4 regions of the Cytobacillus sp. QJM3NY_8 genome follow, and region 4 is predicted to be linked to each of the others. Evidence: riboswitches for the same ligand, from Rfam matches in the RefSeq annotation. Region 4 holds a riboswitch; each other region holds the start of a gene.
What was found. A riboswitch is a leader RNA that binds a small molecule or an ion and turns the genes downstream of it on or off. The one in region 4 is predicted to bind S-adenosylmethionine.
Positions count from the first base shown of each region.

Region 1: another riboswitch for S-adenosylmethionine. It lies ahead of AC0VZ9_RS11390 (O-methyltransferase); the one in region 4 lies ahead of AC0VZ9_RS23850 (methionine ABC transporter ATP-binding protein).
Region 2: another riboswitch for S-adenosylmethionine. It lies ahead of AC0VZ9_RS06530 (homoserine dehydrogenase); the one in region 4 lies ahead of AC0VZ9_RS23850 (methionine ABC transporter ATP-binding protein).
Region 3: another riboswitch for S-adenosylmethionine. It lies ahead of AC0VZ9_RS08780 (2,3-diketo-5-methylthiopentyl-1-phosphate enolase); the one in region 4 lies ahead of AC0VZ9_RS23850 (methionine ABC transporter ATP-binding protein).

Region 1 covers NZ_CM149681.1:2,172,786-2,180,233, forward strand. Annotated here, with positions in the region: gene AC0VZ9_RS11380 (DUF6063 family protein) at 1-289, shown strand, start outside; gene AC0VZ9_RS11385 (coiled-coil domain-containing protein) at 267-4,727, shown strand; SAM riboswitch class I at 4,801-4,907, shown strand; gene AC0VZ9_RS11390 (O-methyltransferase) at 5,013-5,591, shown strand; gene AC0VZ9_RS11395 (PH domain-containing protein) at 5,616-5,999, shown strand; gene pdxR (MocR-like pyridoxine biosynthesis transcription factor PdxR) at 6,034-7,410, opposite strand.
Region 2 covers NZ_CM149681.1:1,223,597-1,231,044, reverse strand. Annotated here, with positions in the region: gene AC0VZ9_RS06555 (L-cystine transporter) at 1-591, opposite strand, end outside; gene proC (pyrroline-5-carboxylate reductase) at 811-1,626, opposite strand; gene AC0VZ9_RS06545 (DNA-3-methyladenine glycosylase) at 1,759-2,364, shown strand; gene AC0VZ9_RS06540 (cation:proton antiporter) at 2,442-3,584, opposite strand; gene AC0VZ9_RS06535 (hypothetical protein) at 3,917-4,111, shown strand; gene AC0VZ9_RS06530 (homoserine dehydrogenase) at 4,516-5,730, opposite strand; SAM riboswitch class I at 5,843-5,944, opposite strand; gene AC0VZ9_RS06525 (NUDIX hydrolase) at 6,020-6,658, opposite strand; gene AC0VZ9_RS06520 (general stress protein) at 6,861-7,448, shown strand, end outside.
Region 3 covers NZ_CM149681.1:1,668,340-1,675,787, reverse strand. Annotated here, with positions in the region: gene AC0VZ9_RS08800 (aspartyl-phosphate phosphatase Spo0E family protein) at 1-35, opposite strand, end outside; gene AC0VZ9_RS08795 (1,2-dihydroxy-3-keto-5-methylthiopentene dioxygenase) at 340-882, opposite strand; gene AC0VZ9_RS08790 (methylthioribulose 1-phosphate dehydratase) at 936-1,571, opposite strand; gene AC0VZ9_RS08785 (2-hydroxy-3-keto-5-methylthiopentenyl-1-phosphate phosphatase) at 1,568-2,230, opposite strand; gene AC0VZ9_RS08780 (2,3-diketo-5-methylthiopentyl-1-phosphate enolase) at 2,223-3,455, opposite strand; SAM riboswitch class I at 3,542-3,645, opposite strand; gene AC0VZ9_RS08775 (pyridoxal phosphate-dependent aminotransferase) at 3,738-4,910, opposite strand; gene AC0VZ9_RS08770 (carbon-nitrogen family hydrolase) at 5,054-5,839, shown strand; gene AC0VZ9_RS08765 (DUF2087 domain-containing protein) at 5,876-6,457, opposite strand; gene AC0VZ9_RS08760 (methylated-DNA--[protein]-cysteine S-methyltransferase) at 6,582-7,082, opposite strand; gene AC0VZ9_RS08755 (PAS domain-containing sensor histidine kinase) at 7,079-7,448, opposite strand, start outside.
Region 4 covers NZ_CM149681.1:4,642,395-4,649,842, reverse strand. Annotated here, with positions in the region: gene AC0VZ9_RS23855 (O-acetylhomoserine aminocarboxypropyltransferase/cysteine synthase family protein) at 147-1,463, shown strand; SAM riboswitch class I at 1,603-1,706, shown strand; gene AC0VZ9_RS23850 (methionine ABC transporter ATP-binding protein) at 1,860-2,885, shown strand; gene AC0VZ9_RS23845 (methionine ABC transporter permease) at 2,878-3,546, shown strand; gene AC0VZ9_RS23840 (MetQ/NlpA family ABC transporter substrate-binding protein) at 3,559-4,404, shown strand; gene AC0VZ9_RS23835 (carboxymuconolactone decarboxylase family protein) at 4,625-4,996, shown strand; gene AC0VZ9_RS23830 (YuzK family famiily protein) at 5,287-5,439, shown strand; gene sufC (Fe-S cluster assembly ATPase SufC) at 5,775-6,560, shown strand; gene sufD (Fe-S cluster assembly protein SufD) at 6,578-7,448, shown strand, end outside.

The sequences.
Region 1 (7,448 bases), 2.5 Mb from region 4:
GAAGGATGTTGTGACAACATGGAAATACATGGAGGTCGACACCGATGATTATGGATCTAAGAAAGCCAATCGCCGGACGCGTATCGGTTTGATTGCAAGCAGTATGCGTCTTTTGGAGACAGAAGGACTTATCGTCATTCTCGATCGGGAGGATATTCCAAAGGCGATTCCGAAACAGGAATTATTTGAGCGGATTGAATATTTGTATCATGATTATGACCGTTATGAAATGTTCAAGGAATTAATGACGACAGAGGAGGATCAGCATGCCGAAAATCCATCGAATTAGAATTGCCGGCCTGAAATATGATGGCATGCAAAAGCAATACAAGGATACAACATTTAACTTCCATAATGAAGAGACCTCCACAAATGGCCTTATTTCCATGATGAATGGAGGAGGGAAAGGGGTTTTCCTGCAGACCATTTTCCAGATTCTTAAGCCAGGAACTTCTTGGGGAAAGCAGAATAATCGCTATTATCAGCAATTCTTTTTTAATAATAAAGAGCAATTCATTCCTTATACCTTTCATGTTCTTATGCAATGGGAGCTCGACGGGGCTGATTGCAGGCATTTGGTGACGGGCGGAATGTTTTCAGCAGAACAGCGGATTTCCATGAACGAAGAAGGCGGAGAAGCCAAAACACTTGAACAGGAAGCAAAAATTGTCCCGAATATTACGTTTTATACAAGGGAGTTTGAACGGAAAGAAGAAGCATCCCTTGAACATATTCCGCTCTATGAAGATGGTGAACTGGCTGATACGGAAGGCCTGAAGGATTATTTAAAATGGAATGGCTATGATGTCTACCGCGATACAAAGAAGCACTACCGCATCCTTGATACATACGGCATTAACCGCAAAGACTGGGATATTATGAAAGACATTAACAAGGATGAAGGCGGCGTTGGAAAGTTCTTTGAAGGCGCTGAGGATGATCATTCCCTGTTCCAAAAGCGGATTATTCCTACAGTCAGTCAGATCCTGCACCGAACGGAGCATCAGAAGAACGATCTGGTGGAGATTTTTAAGAGTCAGGCAAGTATTGCAAAGGACCTGCCTGTTTTGCTCAAAAGAGAGCAGGCTCATAAAGAGTTCCTGGAAGATATTATTCCATTTGAAGAGAGTCTGGCAAAGGGCATCAAGCATAAAGAAATTGTTGAAGACAGCATTAAGGTCGGGAGACAGCTGCTTGGTGCTTTGGAGCATTTGAAGAAAACGGAAGAAGAAACACTCATTGAGCTGGAAAAGGAAATCGAAAAATTAACGGGCAAGCAAGTGGAACTGCGCTTTCAGAAAGATAACCTTGAGTATGCAAAAGCTCACCGGGAAGTGCTGGATTGGGAGAAGAAACTAGGGGAAGAACAGAAGAAGCATACGATCCTGCAGGAAACGGTGAAAGAAAAGCAGGAGCGAAAAGATGAGCTGGCTTTTCACCTTTTATTGAAAGAATGGCATGAAGGGGAACAGAGCATCCGCGCTCTTTCCCAGCAGATTGTGAAGCTTGAGCAAAACAGCGGCCTGGAGCAAGTGAATCAAAGAATGGATGAAATCAAAAAAGAAGCGGCACAGCATTGGGAAAAATCCGCCGCAGCTATTAGGGAAGCCGTTCAGCATTATTCCGGATATCAGAAGTTTTTAAAGAAGAAAACAAACGAACTGTCAAAGCAGGATAAACAAAAGACCCGGGAGATTGCCCAGCTTCGTACGGAAATTGATTTTCTTTATACTAAAATTCATGAATTTGAATCAAAAGAAGAACAACTTATCAAAGAATTCGGTGATCGCTTAACCTATGATTTACAGGGATTTATCGAAAATCTTAACAAGCAGATAGAAACCAAAAAAGAGGCTCTCGAAGATTTACAGGCAAAAGAGAAACAATCAAATGAAAAGCAAAATCAGCTAGCATCTGCGCATGGTACGCTTGCTCAATCCATTCAGTTTTCTGAAGAGAAGTGTAAAGAGTTAAAGATGAAAAGTGAAGAGATGCATCGAAAAGAAGCGAAGCTGTACGATAAGCTGCAAGTTGTGCTTGACGATGTCTCAGCGCAGTTCACGAATGCTCTTTTATCCAAATATGCCCAGCAGGTGGAAGAGCTCCTCGTTCAAAATCGTGAGCAAGGGGAAGAAATAAAGAAAGCGCTCTGGGAAACGCAGCTGGATTTTGCTTTGAATGATGAGCATTTCTGGATTGCGAATAATGATGTGAAGGAACTGAAGGAATGGATTGATGAGAAAACAGGGATAGATGTGTTCTACGGCTCACAATTTCTGCAATCTTTAAAACCGGATGAAATGGCTAGCCACATGCTCACTCATCCGCTCCTGCCCTACGGCTTAGTGGTCAGCAGGCCGCAATGGGAAAAAGTGAATAAACAGGTCCTTGCAGGAAGAATGTTTAAGAGCCCTGTCCCGATTTTTATGAGGGAAGAAATGGCGGGCGAAAATCAGCAAAATACGTTTGTGATGATCACCGGTACGGAGAAGGAACTTCTGACAAATAAAAATCAGTTCACGAACTGGAAAATTAAGATTGCCAAAGAAATAGAAGAAAAAAAAGATGCACTTCTAGAAATGGAACAAACAGAGAGTTCTCTCCGCCGCATTTTAAAAGAAATCGACCGTTTCCTTTCCAATGACCTTGCCGGTGATATTGAAAGAGCGCTGCTTCAGGAAAAAGAAGCCCTGCTTTCCAAGAAAAACGAATTACAGGCCATCATCGTTCAGGAGGAAAAAGAAAAAGAACGGCAGCTGGGACTTAGAGATCAGCTTGAAAAGACGAAGGAAAAGATTGAAAATCTATCTAAAGATGTGGAGTCTCTGGAAAGCTTTAATCGTGAAAAGTCGCTGCACCTTGAAAATAAACGGGTAAAGCAGGAAAAAGAGAAACAAAAGGAAGCTTTCGAAAGTGTACAGAAAGAGCTTGCAAACGAGCATCAGACCATCATTGATCTGCAGGAAAAGTGGAGCCAAACGTACTTGGAATGGAAGCTATCAGCTGAGCAAAATATTAAGGAGATTAGCTTCTTTATTGATGGTGCGGTTTTTCCAGCCGCTGAGAAAGCAGAAGCTTCTGAAGAGGTTCCGCGATTATCATCGCATATGCTGGAAGAAATCATTGGAAGCATTGAGGAGCTTAAACAGCTGCAAAAATCAAAAGAAGAACAAGCCAGTGAATTGCTGGCGATCCAGGCGACAAGAGAATCGGAGCAAAAACAGCAAAAGAAGCTGGAGAAAAAACTTCATGCTCTTAACGAAGAGTGGAAGGATGCGTCTGTACCGGATGAACCTATGAGTATTTTGGAAAAGATGGTTCAAACAGCTGCAAAGGAAACAAAGGCAGCAGAGAAAGAAGAGCGAGAGCAGGGAACAACTGTAACAGTTGCTGACACTTCTTTAAAGCATGCGAAGGCGCAGCGTGATAAGACTGTTAAAAAAGTGGCCAAGCATGATAAACAGCCTGAAGAATGGGAAGAACTTGATCTGGAAGTGAAGACGGTTGAGATTACAGACCAGACCAAACAGACGAATGCAGAAATTAAGAAAACGGAAGAGCGCAAAAAAGAGACGGAGCAAAACATTGCTGAGTTTGAAAACAATCAATTGCATCTATCCGTAATCCTTAAAGAGGAAGCAGCAGCTTTTACGGATGAAGATATTGAAAAAATAAAGAGCCAGGGAAAGCAAAGCATCATTTCCTGGAGTGAAAAACATCAGGGTATCCAGGATGAAGGCCAGGAGAAGCACGCAAAAATTGAACAATCCCTGCGCAATTTAAAACTCAATATTGAAGGCAAGGATTGGGAGATCCGCTTTAAGAATGAAGTCTTAACTACGCTTGATCATATGGATACGAGGCATTATGCACATATTCAAAGTGTTGTCCAAAACATGAAGCGCTTCTCACAGAGCGGCTTAGAGCAGCTGGAACGCGATAAAGAACGGGCAGAAAAGGCGCAAAACTTCTGGGCAAGCCGTGCGAGTATGAAGGTGATGAGTATTTCGGAAGCGATTCGCTCGATGATTGCGAAAATGAAGCTGAAGAATGAACGGGGGTCTTTCCCGCTCGTCCAGCTCAAAGAAGACATCTTGCCTAAAAAAGCGGAAGATATTGAACCTTTACTGAAACAGCATTTTGTTTCGGCCATTAACAAAATTACGAAACGATTCGAGATGATTGATGACCATAATCTGGAGCTGGATCAGGAAATCAAACAGCTCATCAGTGATGAGCAGATTTTATTTGTCTCCCTCAGGAATCGTTACCCGGAACTGCTGGTATATAATATGCGTACTGATAATGCCTTCATGTATGGAAAACCGCAGCGTGAGCATTATTCAACCTGGCAGACGATCAACCAGGGTTCAAAGACTAAATCGGATGGCAGCGGCGGCCAAAAGTTATCTGCCCGCATGGTCATGATGATGATGCTTCTTTCGGTTAAGAGTGAAACTGATCAAAGCTGGGTTCCGTTAGTCTGTGATAATCCGTTCGGACAAGCGGCTTCTGCCCATGTGCTTGACCCGATTTTCGCTGTAGCTGATAAGCTGAAGTTTCAATTCATCGTCGTTACTCCGCCTGAGTTGGTGAAAACAGAGATCAGCCAGAGGTTTGATGCGTACTATAAATTGGATTTCATCCGGGAAAAAGGGAAAGAGATTGTGTCGGATACGATTGTACCGGCATTTCGAATTTATCAGGGAGAGGAAGCAGTTCATTAGATTAAAAGAATTAAAGTATTGCCATCTTGCAAAAAATATGCAATACTTGGTTGAAAATAATATTTTATACAAATTCTTATCCAGAGAGGTGGAGGGACTGGCCCTGCGAAGCCTCAGCAACCCCTGATTATGTCAGGAAGGTGCTAATTCCAACAGAGTTGACGCTCTGGGAGATAAGAGGTCGTTTTTGATAATAAAGGCCTCTTATAAAGAGGCCTTTTTTTGATGTTCTTTTTAGGTTGAGCTCGGTTTAGATAATAACGAAGAAAGAGGAGGAAAAACAAAATGGAAAACAGTGTTATACAGGTACCGGAAGCATATTCGAGAATATTACAGGATTCTGATGTGCTGGGTTTCGGGCAATCATGTGATCGAAAAACAGGGTTTTTACTAAAGGGGCTGGCTGCCTCCAAACCAGGAGGAAGCTTTTTGGAGCTGGGCACAGGTACGGGGGCATCTGCTTCCTGGATCATAGATGGGATGGATGAAAGCAGTAAGCTAACGACCGTTGACATAGATTCGACAGTTCAATCCATCGCGAAAAAAAACCTCGGGTATGACAGCAGAATTACATTTTGCTGTGAGGACGGAGCAGCTTTTATTCAAAACCTGTCGGAAAGGTTCGATTTTATTTTTGCAGATACGTGGCCAGGGAAATTCGAGCTTCTGGACAAAACCCTGGATCATTTAAATATCGGCGGTTTTTATGTGATTCATGATGTGTTTCCGCAGCAGAAATTGCCTGAAGAATTTCGGATCAAAGCCACTAAACTCCTGAAAACACTGCAGAACAGACCTGACCTGGACATTACAGAATTGGATTGGTCTACTGGGCTGATACTGGCAGTGAAGACAGCGGTTTGATAGTTTATTAAGGGGGGACGTTCCATGAGTAGCGTTAAAAATCAGGTTAAACATGTATTGTATGAAGGTGAAACCATTATTGAATGTCTAAGCTGTTCATTAGTGGCTCATTTCTGTTTAGCACCGCATCCAGGCTTCTTTGCGGCAACAAACAAAAGACTGCTGTTTTATGGAATTCCTGCATCAGGAACAACCAAGGATTTAGTTGAAGAATTTGCGTATATCAATATAACTTCCATTGAAGAAAAAAGGGGAATCACCGGCAGGCATATTCATATGTACTATAACCAGGACTTGTATAAATTTCAGCAAATCCAGGGGATGAATATGTTTGATTTTATGGCAGCGGTTAAGGAAAAGATGTGTATGTTTGCTGCTTCGGCAAAAGAGCGTTATCCCGTAGGATAAACGCCCTTTTAAATTGTGGAATTTATAGCTTAGCTTAGTTGCTCAGACAACTTTTCCATGATTTAGCGATTAACTGGACTCCTCTCTCAATCTCGTCCATCGAGGGTGCGCCATATCCAATCATCACATGATGGTTTGGCTTGTGCAGCTGATACATAGGCGAAACAGCATCGATTTCAACACCTGCCGACTTTGCCAGTTCAATTGCTTTCGCTTCATTCAATCCTTCGGGTAATTTCACGATGATATGCAAGCCCGCTGTATCTCCAATGATGTCAAAGTGGTCTCCTAAGTGTTTTGACAGGCTTTCTATTAAACAGCTCCGCTTGGATCGATATAACGTTCTCATTTTTGCTATATGAGATGTATAAAGTCCTTCTTCCATAAATTTTGCAGCAGCCTGCTGATCGATTCTTGAAACATTCGTTTTTTGGTAAGCATTAAATTTTTCAAAGTCTTGCTGCAGAGATACTGGCATAATCAGATAGCTGATCCGAAGTGATGGCAGCAATGTTTTTGAAAAGGTGCCAAAGTACAGTACCCGCCCGGTTGAATCCAAATGGGACAATGCCGGGATTGGTGCCCCTTTGTAGCGGAATTCAGAATCATAGTCATCCTCGATAATATAAGCGTCCTGTTTGATTGCCCAATTTAACAGCTCAATCCTTCTGGCAATAGACATAATTGTACCGGTAGGGTATTGATGAGCAGGTGTCGTATACAATAATTTTATTGGCTCTTCAGCATCAGGCACACAGCATCCATCCTCATCCACAGAAATCGGATAACAAGGCAGCTGTAATTGATCAAAAACAGATCTTGCCCGAATAAAACCTGGATCTTCAATCCCGATGGCTTTCCGCTTAAAAAACAAACAGACATTTAACAGCTGCGGCTGAAATCCGCTGAATAGATACACTTGTTCCGGCTGACAGGCTAGCCCTCTAGCTTGCTGAAGGTATTGTGCAATTTGAACACGCAAAGAATATTCACCCTGCCACGGGCCATTGCTGGCATTGGATTCCTTAAGCTCTTTTCGATAAAGTCTATTCCATTGTTTGTAAGGAAAGGCAGAGGCATCAATCTGCCCATTTTTAAAATTAATGAGAAACTCTTGCTGATCTCTTTTCTCCAAGTCCATTGTATTAATCTGACTATAATGCATTTCATCCTGAATTTCAGAAACAAAATAGCCTTTGCGTTCTGCTGAATAACAGTACCCTTCACTCTGCAATTGTTCGTAAGCCATCTGAACAGTTATGATGCTTACGTTTAATTGTTCAGCCAGCCTCCGCTTTGCAGGAAGTCTTGCATGAGCTGACAATTTTTTATCTAAAATCGCCAGCCGAATTTGTTCATAGATTTCTTTATACTTTATTCCATTTTCCGAAAGCAGAATTTGAAGCTCCATCAAATCATTCCCTGGTATTATATTAAAAATCATTTTTG
Region 2 (7,448 bases), 1.9 Mb from region 4:
TAAAAAGGCTGCAAATATTACAACTGAAATGGTGGATGTAGGTCTTGCTCCTGTAAAATCAAGAAATGGGTTTGCCGGAAGAAGATCAAGCATCTGCTGTGGGAATGTTCTTCCTTCAATACCCTGATAGGTTTCTTCCAGCTGTTCGCCGCGGGCTGTCTCTGCATCGCCTCCGCTGATTTGGACTGCCTCCAAGTCGAAACCGACAGCTGTTGCAATCCCTATAGCGGCAGCAACTGCAGTTGTACCTACAAGCAGACCAAGGATAAGCACACTGATTTTCCCTATATTATTTGTTAATTTAAGCTTAGTAAAAGCTCCTAAAATGGAAATGAAGACTAATGGCATTACGATCATTTGCAGGAATTTGACATAACCCCCGCCTATTAAATTGAACCAGTCTGCAGATTTGGCAATGATCTCAGCACCCGGTCCGTAAATCAGCTGAAGGGCGAAACCAAACAAAATCCCTAATCCAAGCGCTGTAAACACACGCTTTGAGAATGAAATATGCTTTTTTTGCATAAAGAATAATACGCCTACAAGCAGAAGCATAATGGCAATATTTAAAACTAATAGTCCTGTACTCATCGGACTGAATCCTCCCCAAAAGATGTTCTCATAATGACTTACTATAATACATGTATTCCTATGAGTCAAGTCGGAATTAAAATTTAAATTTTCTTATTATATATTCCATTCTGCCATGAAATGTTCAGTATTTTTCCTTTTGATTTGCACCTAAATTTCACGAACCATTAGATAACCCGGCAGTTGTATAACTGCCGGGTTTAGGATAATAAATCTTGTTTAATTGTTTTTCCCTGAAAGAGCCTTTGTTTTTTCAAAACATTGATCCATTGCACTCATTACCGCTGCACGGAACCCTTTTCTCTCCAGCTCGGCAACTGCTTCAATCGTTGCCCCACCTGGAGTACAGACCTCATCCTTTAATTCCGCTGGATGCAGACCTGTTTCCAGCACCATCTTGGCAGCCCCCAAAACAGCCTGTGCTGCGAGCTGATAAGACTGTTCACGGGGCAATCCTGCTTTTACACCGCCATCTGCCAATGCTTCAATGAACATATAGACGTAAGCTGGAGAAGAACCGCTTATAGCAGGAATCGCATCCATCATCTTTTCTTCCATAAAAGCTGCTCTTCCAATGCATGAAAATATTTTTTCCACTTCCTCCATATCATCTGGAGATACTGATTCATTAGCTGAAAGGACGCTCATTCCTTCTCCTACTAATGATGGCGTATTAGGCATGATTCGAATTGCTCTAACTTTCCGGCCAAATGACTGTTCCAGAAAGGTTAGACTAATGCCGGCCGCAATGGTTATAATGATGGCATCGGAACGGACGCTATCTTTAATCTCATCAATAACTTCCCCATGTGCATCAGGCTCAATAGCCAAAAACACTATATCCGCTTCTTCCGCTGCTCCAATATTGGAAAGGCGTGTTTGTATATTCCACCTGCTTTTTACATCGTCAAGCGTCTTCTCCGTTCTTGCTGAAGCAATAATCTGGCTTGGATTTACCAGATTGGATTTGAGTATTCCTCCAATTATGGCCTGAGCCATTTTTCCACATCCGATAAAACCGATATTTTTATTCATCAATGCCCACATCCTGTATAGTATTTCCCTTTGCTATTATACTGCAGGTATGGTTATGAAAAAATAGCAGAGGGTAAAAACATAAGACACGATGCTGCAACACTAATAACATACTGTTTGGAGAGATTGATCTTGAAAGATATAAAACCATATGCCCCACTGCCAGAAGACTTCTTTCAGCAGCCGACACTACTATTGGCGGAAGCACTGCTGGGCTGCTTATTGATCAAAGAAACGGAAGAGGGCATCGCCTCAGGCTATATCGTTGAGACAGAAGCATATATGGGCCCGGAAGACAGGGCAGCTCACAGCTTTGGGAACAGGAGAACAAAGCGGACCGAAATCATGTTCAATGAACCCGGATTTGTCTACACGTATGTGATGCATACCCATTGTTTGGTTAATGTTGTGAGCGGCCCAAAGGAAAAGCCTGAAGCTGTATTGATCAGGGGAATTGAACCTGTAGACGGCCTTGATTTAATGAAGAAAAGACGAAAAATGGATGATCTTAAGAACCTAACTAATGGACCTGGTAAATTAACCAAAGCTCTCAATATTACAATAGATGATTATGGGCGGCGTTTTACAAGCCCTCCTCTTATGATTGCTAAAGGAATTCCTCCCGGGAAAGTCACACGCGGAAAACGAATCGGAATTGATAATTCCGGTGATGCGCGGAATTATCCCTGGAGATTTTGGATTGCTGAAAATCCTTATGTTTCACGGAACAGGAAGTAAGAGGAAGGAAGAAATTAATAAACAGCAAACCGGAAAAACTCTTCAAAAGAAGAGATTTTCCGGAAATTTTTATGCTATTAACCGGAATTCTTCTGCACCCGTGAATGGATCCAGGATGATAACTGAAACAGCAGCATGCCGACCAAAGCTGCAATCAGGATATAAGCCCCTGCAAATACTTTAAGGCCTCCTGTGGCCAATCCGGCAATAATTACAGAGAATTCTCCCCTTGATGATAATGATAATCCCGCCTTTAGAGCTTCCTGTTTCGATAGGCCATACCATTGCCCTCCAAAATATCCTGCAGCAAGCTTGTGAATGATGGACCAGGTAACAATAATAACCAGAAGACCCAGAGAAGGAATTTCTTCATTAAACTCAAGCGAAAGCCCGAAATTCAAGAAGAAAAATGGGAGAAACAGATTCCTGACGGGAAGTACAACTTCCTCTGTTTTTTCTTTCACCTCCGTTCCGGCAAGTATGATGCCGGCAAGAAATGCGCCAATAACCTCTGATAGCCCCAGAAATACTGCAAATCCTCCATAGGTAATCGCAACTCCAAGAACAAGAATCAAAAAGGAATCTTCATGAGCAACTTTCTTCATCCAATGCTGGGCTTTATGAAGAACTATTCTGCTCATCCAAACTGCAGCGCCAGCAAGGAGAGATACCTTCAGAAAAATAAACAGAAAGTCTGGAGCGGAGAAACTATTTCCACCGCTCAGCCCAATCAGAACGGTCACAAGAATCGGGGCAGCGAGGTCTTCAAAAATCAGAAGAGATAGAATATATTCAGAGTCTTTATCTTCAAGGCGATTCTTTGATTCCAGCAGCTTAACAGTAATTGAAGAACTGGTTGCATATACGATTCCGCCTATCAATAAAGAGACAAACATATTTTGACCTGCTGCATAGGCAATTCCCGCAGTCACTCCCACTCCCAAAAAAACATCCAATAGCCCGGATTTCCAGACCTTCCTTCCGTTATTCCTTAATTCTCGCACAGAGAATTTTGTGCCAAGCAGAAAGAATAGCAGAATTAAGCCAATTTCACCTGCAGCTTCAATTACTTTCGCCTCTTTGTAAAATCCAAAAATACCGATGCCTGCTCCTAAAATAATATAAATAACGATATCGGGAATTCTTAAGATTTTAATCCCGATTATTGCAGTTATATAAAGGGCAATAAAAATGAGCCCAATTGCAAGAGGCATATTCATATTCCGTTATTCATCCTTTTCTGAAACCGTATTTTTACGGACTATTAATACCCTCTTTGTCTAAATTTCACTCCTGTCAATTAGATCCAAAATCGGATAGCACAAATTGTGTCATTCCCTCCAAGGATTGTTTTTTCGGCTGTATTTAATTTCGGAAATGAATACTTAATTATTTATATAAAGAAAATTCGACAGGTACCTGGCACCAATAAAATTTGTCGATAAAAAAACGAGCTATATTACTGGACTTTTTTTATTAAAGCGTTTATTTTACTATAAAAAGGCAATATTCTATGTATAAGTTCAATAAAACCGAATGGGATGGTGTTACGATGGCAGACAAAAAAAATGTTAAAACTCCCAACAAAGATCTAAATATTGGTGCTAATGTTTCATTAAACGGCCTGGTAACAGCTGTTTTTGATAATATGGTCCATGTCCAGATTGGCGCTAAGATTGTAACGGTCCATGTAAAAGACCTTTATTCTGGGTTAAATAATCCTTTGTTAAAAAACCAGCAGGCATAAAGTGAAACTTCAATCAGCGGGGGCTTTATACCCCACTGATTATAAGTTGAGGCCCACAGGACAAGGAAGGCTTCGTCTGCATGAGCATCGTACGACCAAATGCGACAGCTTTTGGGCGGAAGTATGTTACAAAGACATTGCCATAGGACAAGGAAAGCTACGGCAGCGATACATCGCACGACCGAAAGCGCAGCTTTTGGGAGGACGTGGCGTTTTTAATCTTTGTTCTGCGGTCGGGCCTTTATGGGCAGTGGACTCCCACTTATCCTCTTTCGATTCCTCTGAGTCTTGAAGAAGGAGGCTTACTGCCCGTTAGACTGCGATAACATCCACCATCTCTAAACATACTTCAGGAGGGGCAGCTCATAAGCTTGCCCCTCCTGTTTTTTCATTATGTTTTCAGGTTATACCGTCTGTACCTGTTTATTTTCCTTTACAGCCGGAGCATAGTCTCCAAGCACCTGATAAGCCTTAAAATCTGATGTATCTAATAATGACACAGCTTCCAATGATGCCTTAAAGATGAAGACATCTTTTGACACTTTACTGATTATTTCACATCCCTCAGGCAATCCTGCATTAGCATCACCCCAAATAATCCAAACTGGCTCGTCAAGAACAGTCCCTTCCGACTTGCCTTCCTCAAAGACTGAAGGAATATCGGTTCTGCCTACATGAATCAAATCTTCAATAATTGCGCTGGCTGTCGGAAACATGCCGGCTCCAGGACCCTGCAGGCTGATATTCCCGACTATATCCGCATCAATTGAAACTGCATTTTGCACTCCTTCTACTCTGTACAAGGGATGTGCCTCCGCTGTCAGGACCGGTTTTACAGTACAGCGGATATCATCTTTTTCCCTCTCAATCGATGCTACATGTTTAAATTTCAGTCCCAGGGAGTCAGCCATACGGATTTGTTCAATTGTAATGTCAGTAATGCCTTCTCTAACAGATGTTTCCTGCGCCGGTGCTTTCCCGAACACCAGCTCACTCAGAACAACCGCTTTGAAAAAAGCGTCATATCCCTCGATATCGTTTTTGGGATCGGCTTCTGCATATCCTTTTTCCTGAGCTATTTTCAGTGCTTCTTCAAATGATAAGTTCTCTTCGCGCATACTTGTCAAAATGAAATTGGACGTGCCATTTAATATACCTTCGATCCGTTCAATCTTGTTCGCATTCAGCAGCTGCTTGATAGTCTGAATTATTGGGATTCCGCCTCCGACTGTTGCTTCAAATCCTAATGATACATTATGTTCTTTTGCGAGCCTCGCAAGCTCACTTCCATGGAATGCAAACATCTCCTTATTTGCAGTAATGACATGGCATCCTCTCAATATTGCCTGGCGCAAATACGTATAGCCTGGCTCCCTGTCAACAATGGCATCAATTACGACATCAAGCTTGGGAAGCTCAATAATTTCTTGAAAATCATCAGTTAAAAGCACCTCATCATCAGGCACAGAATGCTTACTTACATTTTTGACAAGTATTGCTGAGACCTTCACTTCTTTCCCGAATATCGCCTGAAGCCTTCCCTGATGTTTGCTGATCGTTTCATACACTCCTTTTCCAACTGTTCCAAACCCCAATAGCCCAATAGTTAACGCTGACATTTCTCATTCCCCCTGGTTAATATTTAAAGAGCAGATACCTATAAAAACAAAAAACCCCTTCCGTCTATTACAGACAAGAAGGGGTTTGAATTTACATTCCGTTCATTCCGCCTTCTTATCTTCGGAAAATGTATTCCTCTGAATTTGGCACCGTGCATAAATGCTGGTTGCCGAGGCTTCATAGGGTCAGTCCCTCCGCCTCTCTTGATAAGAAGTTTCTAAGTATTCAATTTATATGAATCATAAACATTTATAAGGACTTCGTCAACCTTTTTTGAAATTTTTTTCTTCAACCGCTTTCATTTTCCTCGAAATCTTCAATAATGATTTCAAGAAAATGCTTAAGAATTCTGGCAGTGAGCCCCCAAATAACCTTATCCTCAAAAAAGTAAAATACTTCTTCTACTTTCCTTGTCTGCCAATTGTAATTTTCACCTCCGGCAATCAAGTCAAAAGGAAAATTTTCTTCGGGCTCTACTTTAAAATTCACGTGATACGTTTCCGGCTTTACTTTTTTTAGAAAGGAAAGAGGCACGGTAAAAACTTCTTCTACTTCGTCAGGGTTTGGCACGATCTGGTCAGGATTATGGATAATGCCTGCATAAGGGTAAATAATTTGTCCGAAGGAAATCATGTAATCCAGCGGGGACACATCTGTGATGCTGTCTTCGCTTACGCCGAGTTCCTCTGAGGTCTCACGGATGGCCGTATGCTCCTCATCCCTGTCTTCCGGATCTATTCTTCCGCCGGGGAAACAGACCTCCCCAGGCTGCCTTCTCATTGTAAGTGAACGCACCTCAAAAAGGACATGTGTTTCCTTATTTATCTCTACAAGCGGAAGCAAAATAGCGAATTTCGAAAATCGCTCACTCCCTAAAATGACTGGGGTCCTGTTACTTAACCTTTTAGCCAGTTTTTCAATCTCCATATACCCCACCTCCAGCAGCAATTCCAATTTATTGGCTACATCTTTATCATACTGTATTTACTGTGTTTTATTAATTCATACGGCTTGTACCATGTAATGATACAGGACAGTCTAACTGTCCGCCCTTCAAAAGAAAAAGAAAGTTTCTCCTCCTGCAAATCAGGGGAAATAGAAAATATAATATGACATGAGGAGTGAAAATATGAAGAAAAATATATTAATAGGCGGGTATGCTACACAGGAAGAGCTACGAGAAGCTATTGAAGGGGCAGAGTCAAACGGGTATCAGAAAGACAACCTGGTGATTGTTTCAAAAGATGGAGCGAATCTTGAAAGCTTTGCAGACAATCATGGAGTGAACTTGCGAATAGTCGGATCCCAGGAGCTCGGCAATCAGCGCTTTCTTGATTCAGTGAAAGCCCTTTTTATGGGAGAAGATCCAGCCACAAGTTCAGGAATGGATCCTGATAAAAAAGATGGTATACGGTTTGATGAACATGACCTGGATAAATACGCAAGCATGGTGTTTGATGGAAAATATGTCTTAATCGCGGATTACTACGGAAACTATCCCACTACCCAGAAAGGCAATCAGAGGGTCAGTGCTGAAAACTCAGAAGGGTACCTCGAAAGCGCTTCAGCACGGGAAGTTGTCCATGAAACAGATATCAAAACACTGGCAGATAAATCCGGTAGCTCATGTGCTGCCGATAATCAGGAATTCACTCGTGTTCATGTTTCACCAAAGTCTGAAGTTGTGAAAACCAGTGCTGAATTAAACTGGGATAAT
Region 3 (7,448 bases), 2.3 Mb from region 4:
ATTTCAGTCAGCAGCTGTATTCTTTTATAGCGCAACTTTCTTCCTCCTACTCCTATCCCTTTATCCGATATAAATGTGTCTACTTGAAGCATTATTACAAGAATTTCTATAAATGTAAATAGATTCGCAATATTAGACAATCTTTTTCCGAATTTATTTTTATCGACATCAATTTCAATTCGCCCTCATGGGGTTTCGACACATTCTGCTAAATTTATTATGTGGCATCAACGGGATTTGATAAAAAAATCGCAAGACCATAATATGTTAAAAAAATATCCAATTGTTATAGCAGGAAAATAAAAACCCAATGCCGGGGGCAATGGGTGGGTCATTAAATTATTGATGAACTTCCTTTTTTTCATAAATTGGCACCCATCCTTCTGCGGTAACAAAAATCCGGATGGCTACTACTTTTCGATCCTCCTGAAGAGTAAAATAATGACGGATGTTTTCGGGTACGGATATTAAATCGCCAGGATTCAGGAATACTTCAAAGAACTCTCCATCTTTTCCTTGTATAGCAAAGACTCCATGACCGCTGACAATAAATCTCACCTCATCATCTGTATGATGATGCTCCTGCTGGAAATTCTGAAGAAGCTGTTCTAAATTCGGCGTATTCTCTGAAAGGGAAATTACATCCTGTGCCTTATATCCTCTTCGATCAGAAATATCCTTAATTTCTTCAGCAAATGCAGCCAGAATTTCTTGTTTCTCATCATCGGAAAGTAAATATTTTTCCTGCAGATTTTCAGGCAATTTATCTATTGCCCATTGCTCATAGATAACCTCCTGCTTTTCCAGAAAAGCAGCAACCTCTTCCTGATTCCTAATTTCTTTTTTTGAATTTTTCAGTACGATATATGCCAATCTAATCATTCCTCTCTATTATAATTTTTTTCTCGCATGATTTAATAACAGCAGTTCATATATTAAACTACTTTAATTAGCTGATCGGGCTTATATGCCAGGAGCCTTAACTGATAACGGAACAGAAACTCTGAAGCCTCAAGGATCTTTTTAGCCTCAAAGGAGGTTCTGCCCCATACTGTAATTCCATGATTTCTTATCAAGACGGCACCTGAATCTTCATGTACATGGGAAGAAAAACACTTTGCCAGCGTTGGAATATGCGCATGATTCGGAATAATCGGAATCTCGAGAACAGCATCTTCCTCCCACTTATCAAATGCTTTAATCAGCTCTTGCCCTTTAAATGTAACCGCCGCCTGATCACCATAAATTTCTGAAATGACATTATTGTCAATAGTATGTACATGAAGACTGCATTCAGCTTTCGTTCTTCGATATATCTCAGAATGCAGAAGTGTTTCAGCAGAAGGCTTTAAATGTGTTTCCCCTGCCGGGTGTCCATATTCATCAACAAGGAGAAAGTCTTCATCAGTGCGTTTCCTTTTATCCTTTCCGCTTGCTGTTACGAGGAATTGAAGGGGATGTGAGCTGACCTTAATGGCCAGATTTCCGCTTGTTCCCATAAACCAGTCCCTTTCTGCAAGCTCTTCCTTAATATCTGCAAGCTCATTCCATTTTTCCCCAACTCTGCTCATACCCTCACCTCATTTAATCTTTTTAAAAGCTCAATGCAATCATAGAATGTTTCAAAGGCAGAATGATTTAGGTTCATCTCTTTGCTTTTCTCCAGGAGCAGATCTCTGGCAATGACAAAGTCTGCCTGTTTGGCAGCCTCCAGATCGGTTACTGAATCTCCGATCACCACTTTAAAGGTGTTCTCATCCACCAGTTTCCTCATAATAGAAGGCTTGCAGCAGCCGCAATTCTTATTGCATTTTTCATCGCAGCTATGGGGCCATAAGATATTAATTGTATCGCCGCTAAAATCAGAACTATTGCAGAACACCTCTTCAAAGGGTCCATACTTATCCAGTACAGGAGCCACAAAAAAATCTATTCCTCCGCTGACTATATAAAGCGGTATTTTTTCTTTTTCCAGATAATCGATAAATGGCTGAAATCCCTCTCTTACTCTTGCATTTTCTAAGATGAAATCGGTGATAGCATCTTTCAGACTGCTTGGCAGAAGGGAAAACATCTTTCCTACTCCTTCTTGAATGGTAATTTCCTGTCCCAGAACTTGATTTTTTAACCCCTCCCATTGAGAAGGAGCAAAGTGCTTCATGATATGAATGATGTTATCGTTTTCGGTAATAGTTCCATCAAAATCACAAAATACCGCCACTTTAGCCATTCTTTACAGCCACCTCTTTGTACCCCCACAGATCAATCGCTTTTTTTAATTCAGGGAAGTTTGATGGAGCATCTGTTAAAGAAGCCCCATTTAAAATTAAATCTATCGCCTGGCGGAATGCCAAACCGCCTCCTCTTGCCCCATCCGGATGCCCATGTACGCCACCTCCGGCATTAATTACACTGTCTATTCCGAAGTCTTCGAAAAGCAAAGGTACAAGACCCGGATGGATGCCGGCTGATGGAACCGGAAAGGTTCTTTTGCAGAAATCATTCCTAGTCAGGGTATCCCCAATTGATAAGGCCAGAGTTTTTTCAAGGGCAACCGATCCATAAGGTGAAGGGAATAGAGACAAGTCTGCGCCTGCATACCTGAGGAGTTTGCCTAAAAGCAAAGGATAGGAAATCCCATAAACACTTGAAGCAGAAAGAGCTCCACTAACTGCAGGATGTGCCATGATAGGCAGCCCTATCTCATCATCTTCTCTTAATGACTGCAAAACATCGAGCCCATACGAGAATACGTTGAAGAGAAGAAGATCTGCACCAAGTCTGGATGCTTTCCTTGCCTTATCTTTTAAATCAAAAGACCTGCCTGTTAAATTCACAGCATATAGGGTACGGTGGCCTGTTTCCTCATAAACCTGCCTTAGCACTTCTTTGCCTTCGGTTATCCGGGCTTCAAAAGGTGTAAGGCGGTTTTCAAATAGAATTTCATCATCTTTTACAAGGTCGATGCCGCCAAGGGCCTGTTCCCTCAGCTGCGAAGTTAAAAAATCCATGTCTTTGCCCAGCACCCCTTTGAAGATGCTCATCAGAAGGGGTCTATCATATACATTCAGTTTTTCCCTCAGTCCGTCAATCCCGAATCGTGGCCCAGGAAAAAAGCTTTTAAGTTCATTGGAAAACTGTAAATCTAACAATTTAATCTTTCCATCCAATGATAGTTTTCCAAAGACTGTTGTTAATATTGCCGGTAAATCAGGACTGAAATTAACAGTTGGATAGGCAATCTTAATGACTGCGGCTGTTTCCTTTTTTTCTTCATCTTTAGTATAGTCTTCAACAGAAACGACCCTGCCTTTATGCTTTTCCAGCTGCTGTTTTTCTAGTTCCGGCAAATGGGTCCATGACCCGACCGTTAAGCCTAAAGCGATCTCCTCGGCCTTTTTCTCCGGGTTATGTTTTTCATCATGAACCAGATACGTTGCAATAATTTCACTCATGTATATTCTTCCTTTCAAAAATCAAAGAATGAAAACAATAAAAAACCTCTTCAAATAAGAAGAGGTTAGGATAGCAATCTAACATCTTCTTATCTTTCAGCTATAAGCTGCAAGATTTAGCACCGTGCTCATGTATAAGTCGGTTGCCGGGCTTCATAGGGCTAGTCCCTCCGCCTGCTCTTGATAAGAAAACGAAACGAGTATTCAGTTAATTTAGAATTAAAATTTAATTAGAATTATGACAGTGCTTAATATTTTTGTCAATTGAATTATGAGAAAAATTTAAAATAAATTTAATTTTTTTATTCTGCCCACTGCTTCTTTAAGTCTCTCCTCAGATGTCAGTAAACCCGCTCTCACATACCCTTCTCCAAAATCACCAAATCCGATGCCTGGTGCAACCGCAATATGCGCTTTATCCAAGAGATAGTCAGCAAACTCTTCCGATGTAAATTGTTCAGGGACCTTGAGCCATGCAAAAAAAGAGCCTTTAGGAGCTTGAACATTCCAGCCGATTTCCCTGAGGCCAGAGATGAATGTATTACGTCTGGATTCGTATATGGAATTCAATTCTTTAACACAATCCTGTGGTCCTGACAGAGCAGCTGCTGCAGCTTCCTGAACAGCACCAAACAAGCTGACGTATAGATGATCCTGCATAAGGTTCAGTGCTGCGATGACACTTGCATTTCCAGCTGCAAATCCAACTCTCCAGCCTGCCATATTAAATGTTTTTGAAAGTGTATAAATTTCAATTCCGACCTCTTTTGCCCCTTCTGCCTGAAGAAAGCTTTCAGGCTTTATGCCGTCAAAGCCAATTCCTCCATATGCAAAATCATGGACGATGCAAATACCATGGCTTCTGCTCAAATCAACTGTTTCTTGAAAAAAGTCCTTGTTTGCCACTGCTCCAGTGGGATTATTTGGATAATTAAGGAACATCAGTTTTGCTGCATTAAGCTGGTCTGCTGACAATTCACTGTATACTGGCAGGAAGTTATTTTCTTCTCTTAGAGACATTGTCACCATTTTTGCTTTGGCAAGTGCAACACCTGACCAATAATCAGGATATCCCGGGTCCGGAACCAATACGCTGTCCCCAGGGTTTAAAAGGCATTGAGGGATTTCAACCAGTCCGGCTTTACCACCAAAAAGGATGGCTATTTCGGTTTCAGGATCCAATTCAACATTAAATTCCCTTTTATAAAAGTCAGCAGCTGCCTTTTTTAAATACGGGAAGCCCTGGAAAGGGGAATATTTATGGTTTTGCGGATTATCGGCTGCACTTTGAAGACTCTTGACAATATGCTCTGGTGTAGGCATGTCAGGATTGCCCTGTCCAAGATTGATGACATCATGCCCTTGTTGGAGTTTTCTCCCCACTTTGGCTGTCAAAGATGCAAAAAACTGTTTAGGCAGACTTTTCAAAAGATCTGATTGCGGATAATTTACCAAATTGTTCACCTGCTTAAAAAAAAGATTGAAAATATAGTCACAAATGATATAACGTAAATGGTAAGATGTAAAGTAAAATTTTGAAAATTTCCATCTATCGGACTAATTTTACCATAAGGATATGATGATTGCGGGGGAGTTTTATGAAATTAAAGATTGCCTGTTTGCAAATGGATATTGCATTTGGAAAACCTGAGGATAATTTTAAAGCAGCCGAAATCATGATTAAAAAGGCGCTTAGGGATAAACCGGATGTTATTGTGCTGCCGGAACTTTGGACGACTGGTTATGACTTGACCAGATTGGGTGAAATTGCAGACCAGGATGCAGAATCATCGCTAGTCTTTTTGAAAAAGGCCGCACAGAGCAATCGGGTTCATATGATTGGCGGATCTGTTGCAAAGAAAACACCCGAAGGCATTTACAACACTCTGCTGATTGTAGATAACCAAGGTGACCTTATACATGAATACAGCAAGCTGCACTTGTTCAAGCTGATGAATGAACATCTCTATCTGAACGGCGGGACAGCCAAGGGAGTTTTTTCACTGGAAAATAGGAAGTTTGCAGGGATGATTTGTTATGATATCCGTTTTCCTGAGTGGGTGCGGACCCATACAGCGGAAGGTGCTGAAGCTTTATTTGTAGTAGCTGAATGGCCATTGGCCCGGCTGGCACATTGGCGGGCACTTTTGATTGCGCGTGCCATTGAAAACCAGTGCTATGTAATTGCATGCAACCGCTCCGGGTCTGATCCTGACAATGTCTTTGCTGGCCATTCGATGATTATAGATCCTTGGGGAGTAGTGCTTGCAGAAGGTTCTGAAACGGAAGAAATCCTATATGCTGAGATAGACCTGGATAAAGTGAAAGAAGTCCGCAGCATGATTCCGATTTTTACCGATCGCAAACCGGATTATTACTATTGAAGGCATGCAGGGCCCTAACTGGGGCCCTGCCTTGCTTTACCCTTCTATTTTCGCCCACATTTCCGGAGGGTTTAATTCATAAATGCCATTTTCCCTGTACATATAATGATTTATAATAAATTCTCTGCGTATCGTAGCATAGTCTTCATGATACTGTTGAATATATTCGTTAAGCTCTTTTTCTTCATATTTTTTCCCCATTTTCAATCCTTTGATTAGATGCTCAAAAACCATGAGTCTCTTCTTCCTCTGTGCAGGAATATTCTTCAGCTTTCCATCTTTGGTAAAGAAATTTTCAATAACCTTCTGGCTTTCTATATTTTGTTCTTCCATTTTCTTAACCTCCTCTTTATCTGCCAATTTTGCAAGAACACCTGATTGATGTTTCAGTACGGATTCATTTAAATAAAAATAAACAGTATTTTTATCTCTTCTCTGATAAACAAGGTTTATTTCCCTCAGTTTATTTAAATGATGAGTAATGGTTGGCGGAGTTAAACCAAGCTTCCCCGCTATCGCCTGTCCATGCAAAGGACCTTTGGCAAGGAGAAAAACAATCCTGATTCTGGTTGGGTCTCCCATTGTCTTATAAAAAGCTACTAAACGATTTAATTGCATATTTTCAGCGCCCTCATTTCGATCGATATCTAATTAGATGATAATCGAATCCCACTCATTCAGTCAACCATATATATAATACCCCCATAAAAAAATCACCTAAGAGGTGATTGTTAAGATTGAGCTATTTTATATAATTAGACCCTTCGAGTGCTAGCAGTACTTCTTTAATTTCAGTCCTGTTTCCTGCATAACCCGTTAACGATTTATTTTTTCCAATCACGCGATGGCATGGAATAATGATCGGAAGGCGATTGGCCTTGTTTGCCTGACCAATGGCACGCACTGCTTTTTCTCTCCCTATTTTAAAAGCAATGTCCTGATAACTTCTTGTCTCTCCAAATGGGATTAGGCACAGCTCTTTCCAGACTGCCTTTTGAAATTCAGTGCCATGAGGTTCTATGGGGATGTCAAACTCTTTCCTATGCCCTTCAAAGTATTCCTCAAGCTGATTTGTACACCTTTTAATTAAAGAGTCGGAGGGATCCAATTTCAATGATAAAACGTCTTCCCCTTCGAGAAAATCTTCTTCCCCAATGTATAAAGCCGAAAGGATTCCATTCTCAATGACAATGTAAATGTCTCCTGCCGGTGTGTATGTTTTAGAATAAACTCTGCCTTTCATTTCATTCCCGCCTTTAAAGAATAGGGCAAATGGATGTGGAATACAGTTCCTTCCCCCAATTTGCTTTCCACTTCAATTGTTCCCTTGTGTTCTTCAATAATTTTATATGTAACCATTAAGCCAAGTCCAGTGCCTCTTTCCTTTGTAGTATAAAAAGGTTCACCAAGCTTTTTTATTTTATGCGCAGGAATTCCTGTCCCTTCGTCCCTAATGGATATGTGAACTTTATGGTCAAACCCTTTCTGAATGGATACAGTAATATATCCACCTTTAGGCATGACTTCAATGGCATTTTTTATAATATTGATAAAGACCTTTTTCATTTGATTGGATTCACAGAAAACATTGGGCAAATTCTTTTCATAA
Region 4 (7,448 bases):
ATAAAGCCCTCTTCTTATGAAGAGGGTTTTTTCATAATATCAGACTTTTTTCTTTGAAATTTGATAACTGTCTAGCTCCAGGCACCTTGCATTTTTCTTAGTTCTTCGATAAGAAATACTAAAATTTTTATAGAGGAGAGAAAGCAATGACTGATAAACAAAAAAATTACCGTTTTGAAACAATTGGAGTGCATGGGGGACTGAAGCCAGACCCTGTAACTGGCGCAAGGGCGGTACCGATTTACCAGAACAATGCTTACCAGTTCAAGAATACAGATCACGCTGCAGATCTCTTTGCTCTTAAAGAGCCAGGATATATTTATAGCAGGATACATAATCCGACTGTAAGTGTATTTGAGGAAAGAGTGGCCTTGCTTGAAGGAGGAGTTGGTGCCCTGGCTCTTGCAAGCGGACAATCTGCCATTACGCTTGCCATTTTAAACATAGCTGAAGCAGGGGATGAAATTATTGCTGCGTCCAATTTATATGGCGGTACTTATAATTTGTTTGCAGTCACACTTCCCAAGTATGGAATTAAAGTGAAACTGGTTGATCCAAAAGAGCCGGAAAATTTCCGTAACGCGATTACAGATAAAACAAAGGCCATCTTTGCCGAAACGATAGGGAACCCAAGCTTAAAAATCCTGGATATTGAAAAGGTAGCAGCAATTGCACACGAGAATGGTGTGCCGCTGATTGTCGATAACACTTTTGCTACACCTTATCTATGCAGGCCGATCGAACATGGGGCTGACATTGTTATACACTCTGCGACTAAATGGCTGCTCGGCAATGGAACAACAATGGGAGGAATTATTGTAGACGGAGGAAAATTTGACTGGAATTCCCATAAGTTCCCGGGCTTTACAGAGCCAGATCCCAGCTACCATGATATTGTCTATAGCGAAGCAATTGGCGAGGCGGCTTATATTATCAAAGCACGCGTACAGCTTTTAAGAGACTTAGGGCCTGCTATGAGTGCGCAAAGTGCATTTCAATTCACATTGGGGCTTGAAACTTTGCATGTACGGATGAAAGAGCATGTTGCCAATACGAAAAAAGTAGTGGAGTATCTAGAGGCGCATCCAGCTGTTAATTGGGTCCTGTATCCTGGAAATGAAAGCCATCCGGATAAAAAATTGGCGGATAAGTACTTGCCGAAAGGAGCAGGAGCTGTGGCTGTGTTTGGAATTGCTGGCGGAAGAGAAGCAGGTGCCAAGCTAATAAACAGCCTGAAGCTTTGGGCACATGTGGCAAATGTCGGGGATGCAAAGAGCCTGATTATCCACCCTGCAAGTACAACTCACCAGCAGCTGGATGAAGAAGGTTTAAAAGCTGCGGGAGTGCCGGAGGATCTAATTCGAATTTCTATCGGAATCGAGAATGCGGAAGATTTGATTGAAGATCTGGAACAGGCGATCGAAGCAGCTGCAGGCATTACATCACTTTCTGCAAAAGCATAAAGGAAAATTTACCATTCATTTTTTTCCGAAAGTTTAAAATTTCTTCGTTGACACCTTTTTGATGGCTATGATACGATAGCAAACGTAATTAATAAACTGCTTAATTTATTAAAATATTAATTGAATATAAATCGTTACGCTCTTATCAAGAGAGGTGGAGGGAAGTGCCCTATGAAGCCCGGCAACCGTCAATTATTTGAAATGGTGCCAATTCACTCAAAGCATAGCTTTGACAGATGAGAGAAAGGACTTAATTTTTAATGCCTTTCTGCTCATGTGCAGAAAGGCATTTTTGCTTTTAGCGCATGAAAGCCTATAAGGAGTAAAAAATAGGGGAATATAAGCAGTCTAATAATTATAATCTGTATCTTTCGATTAAAGAGGTGACAATTCACGTTGATTTCTATAAAAGATGTACAGAAGATTTTCTCTTCAAAAAAAGGCCAGGTAAAAGCTGTTGACAATGTAAACCTGGAAGTAAAGGAAGGAGAAATCTTCGGAGTTATCGGATATAGCGGTGCAGGTAAAAGTACCTTGATCCGCATGCTGAATGGGCTGGAGCTTCCTACCCATGGCAGTGTGACAGTTGCAGGAAATGAGGTTTCAAAGATAAAGGGAAGCAAGCTAAGAAAAGCGCGTCAGGAAATAAGCATGATCTTCCAGCATTTCAACCTATTATGGTCGAGAACGGTAAGAGAGAATATCGCTTTTCCGCTTGAAATTGCTGGTGTTTCCCGGCAGGAAAGGCTGAAAAGGGTAGACGAGCTCATTAAACTCGTTGGCCTTGAAGGAAGAGAAGATGCCTATCCTTCCCAGCTCAGCGGCGGTCAAAAACAAAGGGTTGGAATTGCTAGAGCCCTTGCCAACAATCCAAAAGTACTGCTTTGTGATGAGGCGACATCTGCACTTGATCCGCAGACTACAGATTCCATTTTGGAGCTGCTTGTTGACATCAATGAGCGTCTGGGCTTAACGATTGTCCTAATTACTCATGAAATGCACGTTATCCGTAAAATCTGCCATCGGGTTGCAGTCATGGAAGGCGGCCGAATTGTTGAAATCGGGCCTGTATTGGATGTATTTAGGAATCCAAAAGCTGTGATTACAAAGCGGTTTGTACAGCAGGTGACAGAGCCTGAAGAAACTAAGGAAACGATTGATCATCTGGTCGATTTGTATCCAAAAGGAAAAGTAGTGCAATTAGGGTTTGTCGGCGAATCAGCTGAACAGCCGTTGATTACAAACCTGATCCGTAATTTCCAGGTAACCGTAAATATCCTTCAAGGAAAGATTTCCCAGACACAGAATGGTTCTTACGGTACTTTATTCATCCATGTTGATGGAGAAGCAGAGGAAGTTGCAAAAGCCATCGAATTTATTCATTCTCAGCAGGTTGGCGTGGAGGTGATTTCCAATGCTTAACGAATGGTTTCCAAATGTGAAATGGGATTCCATGTGGGAAGCTACAATGGAAACCCTATATATGACAGCTATTTCTGTTCTCGCAACTTTTATTTTAGGTGCAATTCTGGGATTGCTGCTCTTCCTGACTTCCAAGGGTAACATTTGGGAAAACGCAGCAATTAATAAAGTTATTTCCGCTTTCGTCAATATATTCCGCTCAATTCCGTTTATTATTCTGATCGTGTTATTGATTCCATTTACCAAGTTTCTTCTTGGAACAATGATCGGGGAAGATGCAGCACTGCCTGCATTAATTATTGGTGCCGCCCCGTTTTATGCCCGTATGGTGGAAATAGGCTTGAGGGAAATAGATAAAGGTGTAATTGAAGCGGCCAAGTCTATGGGGGCAAAAACAAGCACGATTATCTGGAAGGTTCTGCTTCCGGAATCAATGCCCGCCCTTGTTTCGGGAATTACCGTTACAGCCATCGCGCTTGTTGGCTACACGGCCATGGCCGGTGTCATCGGTGCTGGCGGACTTGGAAACCTTGCTTACCTGGAAGGATTCCAGAGGAGCCGCAGTGATGTGACGCTTATGGCGACTGTCATTATTCTAATCATCGTATTTATCATCCAGTTTATTGGAGATATCATAACAACTAAATTAGACAAACGTTAAGGAGAGATTCATATGAAAAAATGGTTATCAATTGCTCTTGCACTTGCAGTAGCACTTGTTCTTGCAGCTTGCGGAACGTCAGAAGAAGACGGCAATGCCGGTGAAGGCGGAGAAAGTAAAGAAAGCACTAAAATTACAGTAGGGGCTTCCAACGTCCCACACGCTGAAATCCTTGAAGAGGCAAAGCCATTACTTGAAGAAAAAGGCTTTGAACTTGATGTTGTACCATTCCAGGATTATGTATTGCCAAACCAGGCTCTTGAGTCTAAGGAGCTGGATGCAAACTATTTCCAGCACATTCCTTACCTTGAGTCACAGAAAGCTGAACATGGATATGATTTTACAAATGCAGGCGGAATTCATATCGAGCCAATCGGAGTATATTCTCAAAAATATAAGAGCCTTGACGAACTTCCTGAGGGTGCATCAATCATCATGAGCAACTCAGTAGCAGACCATGGCCGTATACTTTCCATGCTTGAAGCAGAGGGACTTATTACTTTAAATGAAGATGTAGAAAAAACCGAAGCAACTCTGGAAGATATTAAAGACAATCCTAAAAAGTTAAAGTTTGATACTGAATATGAAGCTTCACTTCTTCCTCAAATCTACAATAATGAAGAAGGGGATGCAGTCCTGATCAACTCCAATTATGCAATTGATGCCGGTTTGAATCCTCTTAAGGATTCAATTGCAATTGAAGACAAAGATTCCCCATACGTAAATGTAATTGCTGTCCGCTCAGGCGATGAAGAAAAAGAAGGAATTAAAGCTCTTGTAGAAGTCCTTCGTTCTAAAGAAATTCAGGATTTCATTCTTGAAAAATATGAAGGTGCCGTTGTACCGGTATCTGAGTAAGAGTTAAAAAGGCAGGCGTCTATGCGCCTGTTTTTTTATAGTATAGGTATAATTTTTGAACGTCGATAACAGTCCAGTTCTAGCGCCTGCCTCCTCGAAGGTCGGGAGTGGGCAGGGCGCTTCCGCTTTAATTGCCATATCTCAGGCCTGCTTCCCGTATAGATTGAATAGTAATCAAACATACTAACCTTGAAACTATTTCGAAATGGAGTGGAGCCGAATGGAACATTATCATGAACCTTCAAACTCGATAGAAGCAGCCCTTCATGACTATAAAGTTGGATTGGGTGTTTTCACTGAAAAAATGCCTGATTTAGCACAGCATTATAATGCTTTTACAGAAGCCTGTTTTAAGGAAGGGGTTTTATCCCAAAAGGAGAAGCAGCTGATTGCACTTGGAATCAGCTTATATTCTCAGGATGAATATTGCATTATTTATCATACGAAAGGATGCATCGATCAAGGTGCGTCAGAAGAAGAAATTCTAGAGGCAGTAGGAGTTACTGCAGCTTTTGGCGGCGGTGCCGCAATGAGCCAGGCGGTTACGCTTGTCCAGGAGGCTATGACAGAATTAAATCAGCAAAATCATTAATAATCAGCTCCTGCTCAATAGCAGGAGTTTTATTATTTCCATGATAATTTCAGAAAATTATTGAAACAACCATTAATCCAGAGGATATGGCCAGTATTTTAAGAATGCGCATTATGAAAGCGCCTCATGGGTTCTCGTTCCTTATTTTGCTAAAAAAATCAGGTTTTTTCCGCTTTGTGCGGGGTATATGGTGAGTGTTAAGATTTTAGATGTAAAACTAAATGCGAAAGCATAAAAACCGAAAGGATTGATTCATTATCAGTCAGTTACAGCTGAACTACACGAGTGAAATGGAAAAAGCTATGCAAGCTGCCCATGGAGTTGGATATGAAGTGTACAGCCGGAAACATGATATTCGAATGGAAGTTGAAAAAAAACGCGAAGAAGATTATCTTCAAAGTCAGCGCTTAGTTGCAGATCTTGAAAGAAAAATTCATTCCTAGGTTAATGGTATATATAATAATGAAGAAAATAGAAACCAGTGCCAATTATGCACTGGTTTTCTTTTTTGCAATACATGAAATTACAGTCCCGGGAAAAAATAGATAGGACATGCCAGGTTCCCGGTTATTTTCACTTTGATGCCATTAAGTTAATATGATAAAATCTATATTTACAGGCTTTCTAAACATTTTTGTTTGAAAAGTTTGTTAATGGTCTTAAAGAGTTGCTATGACATTTGATTTGTTATAAGATTGTAATGAGAATAAAATGAGAATAGAGATTTGCGGCTGCAGGCCGATTTACAAATCTTCTTTTATTGACGGAGGTATATATTATGGCAGGATCAGTACTTACAATTAAAGACCTTCATGTTGCTATTGAGGGAAAAGAAATATTAAAAGGTGTAAACCTTGAAATCAAAGGCGGAGAAATTCACGCCATTATGGGGCCGAACGGTACAGGTAAATCAACTCTATCTTCTGCAATCATGGGCCATCCTAAATATGAAGTTACACAGGGAAGCATCACATTAGATGGTGAAGATGTTCTTGAAATGGAAGTTGACGAACGCGCACGAGCGGGCCTATTCCTTGCAATGCAATATCCAAGTGAAATCAGCGGTGTAACAAATGCCGATTTTTTACGTTCTGCAATTAACAGCCGCCTTGAGGAAGGCAATGAAATTTCTCTTATGAAATTCATCCGCAAAATGGACAGCAAGATGGAATTTCTTGAAATGGATCTTGATATGGCTCAGCGTTATTTAAATGAAGGCTTCTCAGGCGGTGAAAAGAAGCGCAATGAAATTCTTCAATTAATGATGATTGAGCCTAAAATTGCGATCCTTGACGAAATTGATTCCGGTTTGGATATCGATGCATTGAAGGTTGTTTCTAAAGGAATCAATGAAATGCGCGGCGAAGAGTTTGGCTGCTTAATCATCACACACTACCAGCGCCTTCTAAACTACATCACTCCTGACCATGTTCACGTGATGATGCAGGGACGCGTTGTAAAATCTGGCGGTCCAGAGCTTGCACAGCGCTTAGAAGCTGAAGGGTATGACTGGATTAAAAAAGAACTGGGCATTGAAGACGAAACAGTTGGGCAAGAAGCGTAAGCGTTAGGGGGATCACTATGACAACGGAAATAAAATTACCATTTGATAAGGAATATGTTAGTTCCTTTTCAAAAGATATGGGCGAGCCGGCATGGCTGACAGAACTCCGTCTAAATGCGCTTGCAAACGCGGAAAACCTGCCAATGCCAAAGCCTGATAAAACCAAGATAGATAAATGGAACTTTACACAGTTTGAAAAGCACATCGTTGGAAGCGAAGATTTTTCTTCATTAAACGACCTTCCTGAGGATGTCAGAAATCTGATTGACACTGAAGCCGGCGATCAGAACCTATACATTCAGCGTAATAATAGACCAACCTATTTGGCTGTTTCTAAAGAGTTGCAGGAAAAAGGTGTTATTTTCACAGATATCTTTACGGCGGCAAGAGAACATGGCGACCTGCTTCAGAAGTATTTTATGAAGGACGGCGTCAAAACGGATGAACACCGTTTAACTGCATTGCACGCGGCACTTTTTAACGGCGGAGCGTTCTTATATATTCCGAAAAACGTGGAAGTTTCGGCGCCTATTCAGGCTGTATATATTCATGATGATAAAGAAGCCAACTTATTCAACCACGTATTGGTTGCAGCTGATGATAACAGCTCTGTGACGTATGTAGAAAACTATGTTTCTACAGTTGAGGAAGCAAGCGGCATATTCAATATAGTTACAGAAGTAATTGCCAATGCAAATGCAAGAGTTCAGTATGGTGCTGTTGACACACTTGCTAAAGGAACAACAGCTTATGTGAACCGCCGTGGTGTTGCAGGACGTGATGCCCGCATTGAATGGGCTCTTGGCCTCATGAATGATGGCAATACAGTATCTGAAAACACAACCAACCTTATTGGAGACGGGTCTTTCGGAGACACAAAAACAGTTG